Regions from separate parts of the Mesorhizobium sp. WSM4850 genome, predicted to be linked through region 2. Evidence: predicted binding sites of a transcription regulator. Region 2 holds the regulator's gene; each other region holds the start of a gene.

Region 1 (4,154 bases), on a different contig from region 2:
GCACGACGATGACGCAGACCGGCTGGCCACCGCGCGTCGACTGCGACGCCTTGGCCAGCGTGCCGCCATTCTGCTCGGCGACCTGCTGACCGATCGCGTAGCAGTCGGAGGCGGCCAGGACGATCGGCCGGTTCTGCTCGGGCACGACGACCGGCAGCGCCGTCGCCTGCGACGCAAACAGACCGGCAGCGCAGAGAGCAAGTGTCGCGGTTGGGAAGTGGGAGCGAAGCGTTTTCATGATCAGCGTCCTAACGCATCGGTGCTGAACGTGATATGAACATTGCCTGCAACACATGCCTGTCTCACCCCCTGAAATGCGACACAACCAACCCCGGTGATTTGGCCGCCCGAACCCGGCAAATCCAGGCGCCAGTCTAGACTGTGTTGCAGCCTTATTGAAAGCGCGTCAGGCGTTTTCTTCCGTCACGGCAAGAAAGCGCAGCAGCCCGTGACAGGCTGAAAGATCCTGGTCGTAACGGACCTCGGTGAATTCGAGCCTGAGATTGACGCTGTGATGCTCGTCGAGCGCCAGCGCCGCATCCTGGAGGCGGGCGCTGACCATGTCCATCACGTCGAGCATTTCTTTCCTGGCCTCGGATTTCGACCAGAAATGCAGAGTGAAAAGCTGCTCGGCGTCTTTCTCCCTGCCTGTTACCCAATCATAGACGCTGGTCCGGCCGAACGTCACATAGGGAAACGGGATGTTTTCCGGGGCATGGTCGAATAGTTTTGCGCCGCCCAGCGCCGCTGACAGGGAACCGTCAGCGTCCAGCGCCTGGAACAAGGCCTTCTGCAACGCGGCAGCCGGCGCGTTCATTGTATTCTCCCTCGCCCGTCGCGGCTGAACAGGCCTTTGTGCCGTCAACGATTCGTGCTTGCAGCGTAGCCGCGTTGAGGTGGCTGCGCCAGATCAGGGGGATCTCAGGTGGCTACCCACACCTTTCATTTGACATGCAAGGCGTTTGAAAAACGGTGCTATGGAGTGTTTGTTTCTCCAGACCTTCGAGGTTGTTTTCGTGCGCGAGCCATCGCTGCTGCCTGTTTTCGGAAAGCTTGGGATCAAGACGCCAGTCGTCGTTGCGGCGGCGCCGACCATGTCGAAAAGCATTAAGAACATTGTGTCCCGCATGCGGGAGGTTCTGTCTTCATACGGAGGCCTAGCCTTGAAGCTGTTCGTCGTCGTTTGGACGGTCCTTGTCGTGGCGGCAGTGTTCTACATCACGCAGGCCTGACCAATCGCATTCATCGATCGGGGGCGGAAACGAAACGGATGCCGGAATGGCAAACCGCTACGCACTGCGCATGGAGCATCCGCACAGCTGGACCGTCTTCGATGGCTTCACCGGCCAGCCCGTCGAGCTTGAGCACCAGGTCTTGGTTGGCATGAACACGCGCGATGCAGACGCGATGGTCGGATCGGCTGAACAGCCGAGATGTCAAGCGACGGGCAAAGGCGGAGAGCAAGCCCTGATCCTGCCGCTAGGTTCACTCGGCACATTCGTGCGCCTGGATCGGATCTGGCGCGTTGGCCCTGAACGCGATGACGTTCGGGATTTAACGAAAATCGGCCGCCGTCAGCACATATATGCTCTTGCGGGTCCGGTCATAGGCATTCCTGGCGACGTCGTGGATGGAGTTGGAAGCCGTATCGAAGGCGGCGAGATAGGTGGCTTCTGCAGTTGGTGTCCCTGACTCTGCCTTCGAGATGGCATCCGTGGCGACGGAGAAGGAAATCTGGAACATGCCGTCATGGCCGACGAAGCGGATGCGTTTGCCCGCCTCGTCGTAGCTCCGGCTTCGATTGGGAAATGTCAGGCTCATGACTTGACCTCCGTTGATGCAACGTCTGCTTTCTTGATCGCCCGCGACGCCCGCTTTTTCTTGGGGGCGACGGGATTGAGGGCCTCCGCGGCGCGGTCGGCCTCTTCCTTGGCCAGCCGCAACGCCCGCAATCTTGCCGTCTTGATGGTCCTGGCCTTGGCCTCTGAAACATATTCGGCCGTTGCCTGATTGCGTTCCGCGGTTTTCTTCTGCTTCTCCATGAAGCGCGCTTCGGCTTTTTCCATGATGTTCTGGCTAACTTCCGCCATCGATCAAAACCTCCTTTTGGCTGCAATGATGAAAATGATTTTCTCCCTTAAAATAGTCACTCGATGTGGAAAAATCAAATTCTGACCTATTTTTGATCGAGCAAATTTCTGAAGCGAAAAGGCAAAATAATACTATTCAATGTTTTACGGCGGCCAACGAATATTTTTTGGCACTCCTATCTATCGAGTGCCAACGCGCCTATAGAAGGGAGCGGCCGCCTAAGCCGGCCCCAGAAAGAAGTTTCCATGAAATTCCGGCCACTCCACGATCGCGTCGTCATTCGGCGCGCCGAAAGCGACACCAAATCCAAGGGCGGCATCATCATCCCCGACAATGCCAAGGAAAAGCCGCAGGAAGGCGAAGTGATCGCCGTCGGGCCGGGCGCGCGTGACGAAAGCGGCGCGCTGATCGCGCTCGATGTCAAGGCCGGCGACCTCATCCTGTTCGGCAAATGGTCCGGCACCGAAGTCAGGATTGACGGAGAGGACCTTCTGATCATGAAGGAGGCCGACATCATGGGCATCATCGACAAGAGCGAGATGGGCATCATCGACAAGAGCGAGATGGGCATCATCGAGAAGACCGGGGCTGCCAAGAAGGCCGCCTGATTGGAGCGCCGCGCGTCTTGGACGCGCAAAGGACGCTCCAAATTTTTGATTCAGGCGGTGCTGACAGCGCCCTGCCGCAACCAACCGAACTGGAAAAAAGATGTCTGCCAAGGAAATCAAATTCTCCACCGATGCGCGTGACCGCATGCTGCGTGGTGTCGAAATCCTCAACAACGCCGTCAAGGTGACGCTCGGCCCCAAGGGCCGCAACGTCGTCATTGACAAGGCCTATGGCGCACCGCGCATCACCAAGGACGGGGTGGCGGTAGCCAAGGAAATCGAGCTTTCCGACAAGTTCGAGAACATGGGCGCGCAGATGGTGCGCGAAGTGGCGTCGAAGACCAACGACCTTGCCGGCGACGGCACCACCACCGCCACGGTGCTTGCCGCTTCCATCTTGCGCGAGGGCGCCAAATTCGTTGCCGCCGGCATGAACCCGATGGACCTCAAGCGCGGCATCGACCTTGCCGTTACCGCTGTCGTCAAGGAAATCCAGGCACGCGCCAAGAAGGTCAAATCTTCCGGTGAAATCGCGCAGGTCGGCACCATTGCCGCCAATGGCGACACCACCGTTGGCGCCATGATCGCCAAGGCGATGGACAAGGTCGGCAATGACGGCGTCATCACTGTCGAGGAAGCCAAGACCGCCGACACCGAACTCGACGTCGTCGAGGGCATGCAGTTCGACCGCGGCTATCTCTCGCCCTATTTCGTCACCAATGCCGAGAAGATGCGCGCCGAGCTGGAGGACCCTTACGTCCTCATCCATGAAAAGAAGCTCGGCAATCTGCAGGCGATGCTGCCGATCCTCGAAGCCGTGGTGCAAAGCGGCAAGCCGCTGCTGATCATCTCCGAGGACGTCGAAGGCGAAGCGCTGGCGACGCTGGTCGTCAACAAATTGCGAGGCGGCCTCAAGGTTGCGGCCGTCAAGGCGCCGGGCTTCGGTGACCGCCGCAAGTCGATGCTGGAAGACATCGCGGTGCTCACCGCCGGCCAGATGATTTCGGAGGACCTCGGCATCAAGCTCGAAAACATCACCATCGACATGCTAGGCCGCGCCAAGCGCGTGCTGATCGAGAAGGACACCACGACGATCATCGACGGCGCCGGCGAGAAGGCCACGATCCAGGCGCGTGTCCAGCAGATCAAGGGGCAGATCGAGGAAACCACTTCCGACTACGACAAGGAGAAGCTGCAGGAGCGGCTGGCTAAGCTCGCCGGCGGCGTCGCGGTCATTCGCGTCGGCGGCGCGACCGAGTCCGAGGTCAAGGAAAAGAAGGACCGCATCGACGATGCGCTGAACGCCACGCGCGCGGCAGTGGAAGAAGGCATCGTTCCCGGCGGCGGTGTCGCGCTGCTGCGCGCCAAGGCCGTGCTGAACGGGCTGACCGGAGCCAATGCCGATGTGACGGCGGGCATTTCGATCGTGTCGAGAGCGCTCGAAGCGCCGATCCG
Region 2 (4,154 bases):
AAAGCAGAGATGGCCGTCGCCGACCGTGCCGTGCGGCGGCACTTTCAGCTTGGCATCGGGCGCCGGCGGGATCTTGGTCGCCTCGGCGTTGAAAATGAGCAGCACGCCGTCCCCGCAACGGAAGAAAAGATGCCTGCCGTCGACCTTGCCCAGCAGATCGAGCCCGAGCACATCGGTGTAGAATTCTTCCGCGGCATCGAGGTCGGTCACGTACAGCGCTGATTCGAGGATGGCAGAGGGTGTCACGAGGCACCCCCCTCTGGCCTGCCCTCTTTGCCAAAACTTGGCATCTCCCCCTCAAGGGGGGAGATTGGCAGCTTCAGCGCTTCCGCACATCCCACGCCGCCGACAGTTGGCGAAAGCCGATTGGATACCCGATCTCCCCCCTTGAGGGGGAGATGGCCGGCAGGCCAGAGGGGGGCGGACAAGCTCGGCATTTTCAGGACTACGCTACAGCCATCTGCTGCAGGCTGACCAGTCGCGCAATGCCTTTCTTGGCCAATTCCATCAGCGCCGCAAATTGCTCTTCCGAGAAAGGCTCGCCCTCGGCCGTGCCTTGTATCTCGACGATGCCGCCCTTGCCGGTCATGACGAAATTGGCGTCAGTGCCGGCCGATGAATCCTCGAGATAGTCGAGGTCGATGACCGGCTGGCCGTCGTGGATGCCGCAGGAGATAGCCGCGACATGGTCCTTCAGCACCTTGGCGACGCTGGCCATCTGCCGGGCTTCCATCCAGCGGAGGCAGTCGTAAAGCGCCACCCAGCCGCCGGTGATCGAGGCGGTGCGCGTGCCGCCATCGGCCTGGATCACGTCGCAGTCGACGGTGATCTGCTGCTCACCCAGCGCCTGCAGATCGACCACTGCGCGCAGCGAACGGCCGATCAGCCTCTGGATTTCCAGCGTGCGGCCGCCTTGCTTGCCAGCCGAAGCCTCGCGGCGCATGCGCTCGCCGGTCGAGCGCGGCAGCATGCCGTATTCCGCCGTCACCCAGCCCTTGCCGGAATTGCGCATCCAGCCCGGCACCTTTTCCTCGAGGCTGGCGGTGCACAGCACGTGGGTGTCGCCGAACTTCACCAGGCACGAGCCTTCCGCGTGCTTGGAGACGCCGCGCTCAAAGGAGATGGCGCGCATTTCGTCGAATTGGCGTTTGGAAGGGCGCATTCAGGCTTCTTTCTTGTCGTTTTAGGAGTCGTGGCCGGCTTGTAGCCGCACGCGACGAGAGGCGCAAAGGAAAATGGACCAGTTGCGCGGGCGCGGCCGATGTCTATATCCTTGGGCCGGAGGTATTTGGCTCGAATGACCAAGGCAGTCGATCCCGGTTCCCAGTCGGCGGCAGCGCTCCAATCCCCCGCGCTTCAATCGCCCGCCCTTCAATCGCTCGACATGCGCTCGCGCGACATCTTTCGGCGCATTGTCGATTCCTATCTGAAGGACGGCGAGCCGGTCGGATCGCGCAGCCTGTCGCGTATCCTGCCGTCTTCGCTGTCGCCGGCCACCATCCGCAATGTGATGAGCGATCTCGAGCATCTCGGCCTGATCTACGCACCGCATATCTCGGCCGGCCGATTGCCGACCCAGGCCGGCCTGCGCTTCTTCGTCGATGCCTTCATGGAGCTTGGCGATCTCTCCGACGAGGAGCGCCGCACCATCGAGGCGCAGGTACGCGCCTCCGGCTCTGGTGCGACGCTGGAGCACATGCTCACCGAGGCGAGCCAGATGCTGTCCGGCATGTCGCGCGGCGCCGGCCTCGTGCTTGCCGCCAAGAACGAGGTGGCGCTCAAGCATATCGAATTCATCCAGCTCGAGCCGAACAAGGCGCTGGCCGTGCTGGTGTCGCAGAACGGCGACGTCGAAAACCGCGTGGTCGACCTGCCCGCCGGCATCACCGTCTCGCAACTGCACGAAGCCTCGAATTTCCTCAACGCCCATATCCGCGGTCGCACGCTGGCCGAGGCGCGGGTCGAGATCGCCCGCATCAAGGAAGAAACCAGGGCCGCCCTCGACACGCTGTCGCAGGATTTGGTCGAGAAGGGCCTTGCTGTCTGGGCAGGCGCCGAGAGCGGCTTGCCGGCGCGTCTCATCGTGCGCGGTCGCGCCAATCTGCTGGAAAATGTCACCGCCCAGGCCGACATCGAGCTGCTGCGGCATTTGTTCGAGGATCTGGAGACGCAGGACGGGCTGATCCAGCTTCTCGACCTCGCCGAGGAAGGCTCCGGCGTGCGCATCTTCATCGGCTCGGAGAACAAGCTGTTTTCGCTGTCGGGCTCGTCGCTGGTCGTGGCGCCCTATCGCGACAAGGACGCCCGCGTCATCGGCGCGCTCGGCGTCATCGGCCCGACCCGGCTGAACTACGCACGCATCGTGCCGATGGTCGACTATACCGCGCAGCTTATTTCCCGCATGCTGCGATAATGCAAGTCGCCCAAAAAACCGAAGCGCGTCGCACGGATCCTTCCAACGCGACACGCTTAAGGGAACCTCAAGGAGAAAAAAATGGCGCTGGAATCATTCAAGGCTCAGATCAGCCTGTTGCTCGAGCAGATGATCAACCAGCCCGAGGATCAGCATGAAGTGCAGGAGCAGTTGCGCGAAAAGCTGGGGGAGATGCGCGCCATGGGCCTGCCGCTGCCGGCCGATCTCGTCGCGCTGGAAAAGCGCCTCGACGACGATTTCTACGCCGCCGGGAACTGAGCCCGAAAGGTGCAAGGACGGCTAGCCGACCGGCGAGCATGAGGATCTCGTGAGCGGCTTCGTCGTCTCCGGCGACGCGGTCTGGGGCCGACCGGCAAGTGATGCGCTGCCCCGAGGGCGGCGGCGGTTGCATCTGGCCGTCACCTGCGGGCGAGGATGTATTCAGCATGCGACCACGTCGGATATTTTCAAACGGCAGACTAGCTTGCGCGGCCGAAGGCTTTATCCTGCCTGGTCGAGACTTAGTTGCCTGACTCACTTGATTGCCTGACCCTTGCCCATCTGACCTCTTGGGAGCGAAACCAATGAACAAGCCCGCCACCACCGTGCCTGTGCCCGGCCGCGGCCGCATCTACAATTCGATCACCGAGACGATCGGCGACACGCCGCTGGTGCGGCTCGACAAGTTCGCCGGGGAAAAGGGCGTCGTCGCCAATCTGCTGGCCAAGCTCGAATTCTTCAACCCGATCGGCTCGGTCAAGGATCGCATCGGCGTCTCGATGATCGAGGCGCTGGAGGCATCGGGCAGGATTGCGCCCGGCAGGACCACGCTGATCGAGCCAACCTCGGGCAACACCGGCATCGCGCTCGCCTTCGCCGCCGCCGCCAAGGGCTACAAGCTGATCCTGACCATGCCGGAAACCATGTCGGTCGAACGCCGCAAGATGCTGGCGCTGCTCGGCGCCGAACTGGTGCTGACCGAAGGGCCGAAAGGCATGAAAGGCGCCATCGCCAAGGCCGACGAACTGGCCGCGACGCTGCCCGACGCCATCATTCCGCAGCAGTTCGAGAATCCCGCCAATCCGGAAATTCACCGCCGCACCACTGCCGAGGAAATCTGGAACGACACTCATGGCGAAGTCGACATCTTCGTCGCCGGCATCGGCACCGGCGGCACCATCACCGGCGTCGGCCAGGTGCTGAAGCAGCGCAAGCCCTCCGTGCATGTCGTCGCCGTCGAGCCGGAAGCCTCGCCGGTGCTGTCGGGCGGCCAGCCCGGCCCGCACAAGATCCAGGGCATCGGCGCCGGCTTCGCGCCGAAGATCCTCGACACGACCATTTATGACGAGATCGTCAAGGTCTCCAACGAGGATTCGGTCGCCAATGCGCGGCTCGTCGCCCGCCTCGAAGGCGTGCCGGTCGGCATCTCGTCGGGCGCTGCCCTGCAGGCGGCGATCGTCGTCGGCTCGCGGCCGGAGAACGAGGGCAAGAACCTGGTGGTCGTTATTCCGTCCTTCGCCGAACGCTATCTGTCGACGATCCTGTTCGAAGGGCTGGGGGCTTAGGCATATTTGTGCCGGCCTGCGGTTGCGGTTTCCTGCGCTTCCGTAGCGCCCGCCAATTGTCGAAGCCGGCGCCGCCCCTCACCTGCCTGCCGGCATTCGCACCCCGTAAACGGGGCGAGGGGGCGCTCTCATTGACGGGTTCGCCAATCGCCAGCGTTGCAGAAAAAAGTGCCGAC
Region 3 (4,154 bases), on a different contig from region 2:
GATATTCCACCTCGTCCTGTTCCTTGCGCTCGCCCGAGACGATGAGAAGGTTCGGCTCGTGGCTGATGTCGAGGTCGTTCTCGGAAAAGCCGGCGACGGCGATCCTCACCCGATAGGTGTTCTCGTCGCTTCGCGCGATGTCATAGGGCGGCCAGGTTTCGACTGCCTGAGGCGCGTTTTCCAGCAAGTTGAAGATGCGGTCGAAACCGATGCTCGACCGATAGAGCGGGGAAAAGTCGAATGCGGTTCTCATAGCTACATCCTCCGTGGAGCAACATAGTACGAGGGACGCCAAAGAGCTTGGCGCTCCCTGGGTTCTGCCGGTCCCATTCGGCAACCGGCAATTTTCATTTGGTTATTGTCAGGCCGAAATCAAGACCCAGATTCTGTCCCGCTGCCAGAATTTTTGTTGCCAGATTGTACTGGCCCCGATTGTGCTGGCAATGCCGGTTTCAACCGACGTTTGAGGGTCGCGCCGGCACGCCGCATGGAGGACATCATGACCATGACACGCGACGACATCATTTCGGTGCTGGGCCCGGTCGACGACGCCGTGATCGCCGACATCGCCTCGACCGGCGCGACGATCGAAGAGTTGCGCGAGGCCTTTGCCTGGGTCGGCGCCGATGAGGCGCTGGTCAACGAGGGCCGCCCGCTGCCGTCGGCAAGGGTGGCGACGCTGATCGGGCTTCTCGAACCGCCGGACGACGACATATAGCGCCGGGTTTCGGCAAGCAGACTGGGAGACGGGGGAGGTCTTGAAGCGTGCAGCCATACGAACCATCTCGTCAGTCGGGCGCCGATCGGGCCGCCTTCCTGGTTATTCTCAAAAAGAAAAAAGGAGGAAGTGATGAACGACGTCCCATTCTCCGAGCCGATCACGCTCAAGCTCCAATCCGTCGGAGAGCGCAAGGTCGCCAGCAGCTGGGAAGCCATCGAATGCATGCAGCGATGGCCGGACCGGGCGCGCGGCCGGAGCTGGCGCGCAGCCTATCGCGCCTGCCGCGACGCGCTCGACGGCTGGCGCACCGCCCGCGAGGCGCGAACCGCCTTCGTCAAGGCGGCGCGCACCGCCGGACTGCTGGTCACGGGACGTAAATCCACCTGAACGCCAATCCACCTGAACGCCAATGAACCTGAAGCCGGGGAACCTGAAGCCGGGGCGGACGCGCTGTGCTGCAGAGGCGGCGCCATTCATTAAAAGCGCCGCCTTTTTTCTATTTCACTGCAGCGTAATGACGCCGTCCACCGCCCGCCATTCGGAGGGCTGAATCAGACGGTGATGGGCGACGCGCACAGAATGCAGCGGGCCCTCGATCTCACGTTCCCAAAATTCAAGGAAATGCTTCAGCGTCGGGAAATCCGGGGCGATGTCGTATTGCTGCCAGATGAAGAGCTGGAGCAGGTCCCGATAGTCGGGAAGACGATAATGGATCTCTGCCGTCGTCAGGCCAAAACCCTGCATCTGGAGCCGGAACTCGTTGCTGACCTGGAACTCATTACCGACCATGCCCGTCTCCTTTCCGAACGATCAGGCGTCCATCCTCCGCGGGGGAAAACGCTTCCACTTCCTCATCGGTTCCGGCCGCCGGCAGACGGTGCCGGGATCGACGATGATGTCGGAAGGTTGCGCCCCGATTTCAAGCCGCATCCGTCGTTTCAAATCCTGGAATAGCGCCATTATTACAGTGTGTTATTACGGTGCGTTGGCACTCGACAACGGCGAGTGCTAAAATTTTTTCGGCGTCCTCTTGAAAGGCTGGATAGGCAGACTAATTCGATAGGCGCGTGATGCCTGAGCAGGGGTCGCGCACCGTCGCACCGACCCATTGGTCGGCTGCGAAGGGAGGTCCAAGAAAATCTGTTTGTCCTATGAGGAGAACGACATGGCGTTCCGTCCATTGCATGACCGTATCCTGGTCCGCCGCATCGAGGTCGACGAGAAGACCGCGGGCGGCATCATCATTCCTGACACAGCCAAGGAGAAGCCGCAGGAAGGCGAGGTCATCGCCGCCGGCCCCGGCGCGCGCGACGATAGCGGACAGCTGCAGCCGCTGGACGTCAAGGTCGGCGACCGCATCCTGTTCGGCAAATGGTCGGGCACCGAGATCAAGCTCAATGGCGAGGACCTGCTCATCATGAAGGAAAGCGATGTGCTGGGCGTGATTGAAATGACCGACCAGATAAAAAAGAAGGCCGCCTGAGCGGGGCCTGAACAAGCCATCAGTCAACGTAAGCTGCCTATTTGAAGGAGTTATCCAATGGCTGCCAAGGATGTGAAATTCCATACCGAAGCCCGCGAGAAGATGTTGCGCGGTGTCAACATCCTCGCCGACGCGGTGAAGGTGACGCTCGGTCCCAAGGGCCGCAATGTCATCCTCGACAAGTCATTCGGCGCCCCGCGCATCACCAAGGACGGCGTTACCGTCGCCAAGGAAATCGAGCTTGAGGACAAGTTCGAGAACATGGGTGCGCAGATGGTGCGTGAGGTCGCCTCGAAGACCAGCGACGTCGCCGGCGACGGCACGACGACCGCTACCGTTCTGGCGCAGTCGATCGTCCAGGAAGGCGCCAAGGCGGTTGCCGCCGGCATGAACCCGATGGACCTGAAGCGCGGCATCGACAAGGCGGTCGACGCCATCGTCGCCGAACTCAAGGCCAATGCCCGCAAGGTGACAAGGAACGACGAGATCGCCCAGGTCGGCGCCATCTCGGCCAATGGCGATGTGGAGATCGGCCGCTTCCTCGCCGAAGCGATGGAAAAGGTCGGCAATGAGGGCGTCATCACGGTCGAGGAGGCCAAGACCGCCGAGACTGAACTCGAAGTGGTTGAGGGCATGCAATTCGATCGCGGCTATCTCAGCCCTTATTTCATCACCAACCAGGACAAGATGCGCGTCGAGCTCGAAGAGCCCTATGTGCTGATCCACGAGAAGAAGCTGTCCAACCTGCAGGCCATGCTGCCGGTGCTCGAAGCCGCAGTGCAATCGAGCAAGCCGCTGCTGATCATCGCCGAGGATGTCGAAGGCGAGGCGCTGGCGACGCTGGTCGTCAACAAGCTGCGCGGCGGCCTGAAGGTTGCCGCCGTCAAGGCGCCGGGTTTTGGTGACCGCCGCAAGGCGATGCTGGAAGACATTGCCATCCTGACCGGCGGCACGGCCATCAGCGAGGATCTCGGCATCAAGCTCGAAAACGTCACGCTGGAGATGCTCGGCCGCGCCAAGAAGGTGCTGATCGAGAAGGAGAACACCACGATCGTCGATGGTGCCGGCCGCAAGGACGAGATCCAGGCACGCATCAGCCAGATCAAGGCGCAGATCGAGGAGACCACCTCCGACTATGACCGCGAGAAGCTGCAGGAGCGGCTGGCCAAGCTCGCCGGCGGCGTCGCCGTCATCCGCGTCGGCGGCTCGACCGAGGTCGAGGTCAAGGAGCGCAAGGACCGCGTCGACGACGCCATGCACGCCACCCGCGCTGCGGTCGAGGAAGGCATACTGCCTGGCGGCGGCGTGGCGCTGCTCAGGGCAGCGAAGGCGCTCGACAATGTCGCCGTCGACAACCCCGACCAGAGGACCGGCGTCGAGATCGTGCGTCGGGCCATCGAGCAGCCGGTGCGCCAGATCGCCGAGAACGCCGGTGCGGAAGGCTCGATCATCGTCGGCAAGCTGCGCGAGAAGACCGAATTCGGCTATGGCTGGAACGCCCAGACCAATGAGTTCGGTGATCTCTACGCGCAGGGCGTGATCGACCCGGCCAAGGTGGTGCGCGCCGCTCTGCAGGACGCCGCGTCGGTGGCCGGCCTGCTGGTAACCACCGAGGCGATGGTGGCCGAGAAGCCGAAGAAGGAAGCTGCCGCACCGGCAATGCCCGGCGGTGGCGGCATGGACTACTAAGGTCAGGCCTCCAAAGCGAGGCTTCTGAACGGCAGATGGACCGTGTCCGCCAAAGCGGGCACGGTCTTGCCGGTCCGGGATTAATGCGGAGCAGGTGTTGCGATGGATGTGATGGACAGTTTTGGAAAGATCGCGGCGCCGACCCGCCCGAAGAACGATTTCAACTATGAAACCGATTGCAGGGCGGCGCTGGCGCCCCTGGTCGACGGCTTGCTGGGCATGGCCGAGCAGGCCGGCTGGGATCGCCGCAAGGCGGCCTAT

The links. Region 2 encodes HrcA, which represses chaperone genes, less so after heat shock. Its sites were predicted from a motif close to GTTAGCACTCNCNNNNNGNGAGTGCTAAC; they were not measured.
Region 1: AC0L2Z_RS24430 (co-chaperone GroES) is a predicted target of HrcA. The motif match lies at 2,257-2,285, and genes of this name have one in related genera.
Region 3: AC0L2Z_RS30645 (co-chaperone GroES) is a predicted target of HrcA. The motif match lies at 1,706-1,734, and genes of this name have one in related genera.

Annotation. Positions count from the first base shown of each region.
Region 1 covers NZ_JBVVPV010000031.1:56,522-60,675, reverse strand. The annotation lists gene AC0L2Z_RS24460 (hypothetical protein) at 1-238, opposite strand, end outside; gene AC0L2Z_RS24455 (DUF3168 domain-containing protein) at 407-817, opposite strand; gene AC0L2Z_RS24450 (hypothetical protein) at 963-1,232, shown strand; gene AC0L2Z_RS24445 (hypothetical protein) at 1,243-1,464, opposite strand; gene AC0L2Z_RS24440 (DUF1488 family protein) at 1,555-1,821, opposite strand; gene AC0L2Z_RS24435 (hypothetical protein) at 1,818-2,090, opposite strand; gene AC0L2Z_RS24430 (co-chaperone GroES) at 2,337-2,699, shown strand; gene groL (chaperonin GroEL) at 2,800-4,154, shown strand, end outside.
Region 2 covers NZ_JBVVPV010000002.1:67,223-71,376, forward strand. The annotation lists gene AC0L2Z_RS03290 (VOC family protein) at 1-246, opposite strand, end outside; gene rph (ribonuclease PH) at 446-1,162, opposite strand; gene hrcA (heat-inducible transcriptional repressor HrcA) at 1,298-2,413, shown strand; gene AC0L2Z_RS03305 (hypothetical protein) at 2,495-2,692, shown strand; gene cysK (cysteine synthase A) at 2,998-3,978, shown strand.
Region 3 covers NZ_JBVVPV010000053.1:642-4,795, reverse strand. The annotation lists gene AC0L2Z_RS30665 (Hsp20 family protein) at 1-253, opposite strand, end outside; gene AC0L2Z_RS30660 (hypothetical protein) at 500-718, shown strand; gene AC0L2Z_RS30655 (DUF982 domain-containing protein) at 851-1,108, shown strand; gene AC0L2Z_RS30650 (usg protein) at 1,223-1,510, opposite strand; gene AC0L2Z_RS30645 (co-chaperone GroES) at 1,887-2,204, shown strand; gene groL (chaperonin GroEL) at 2,262-3,893, shown strand; gene AC0L2Z_RS30635 (hypothetical protein) at 4,005-4,154, shown strand, end outside.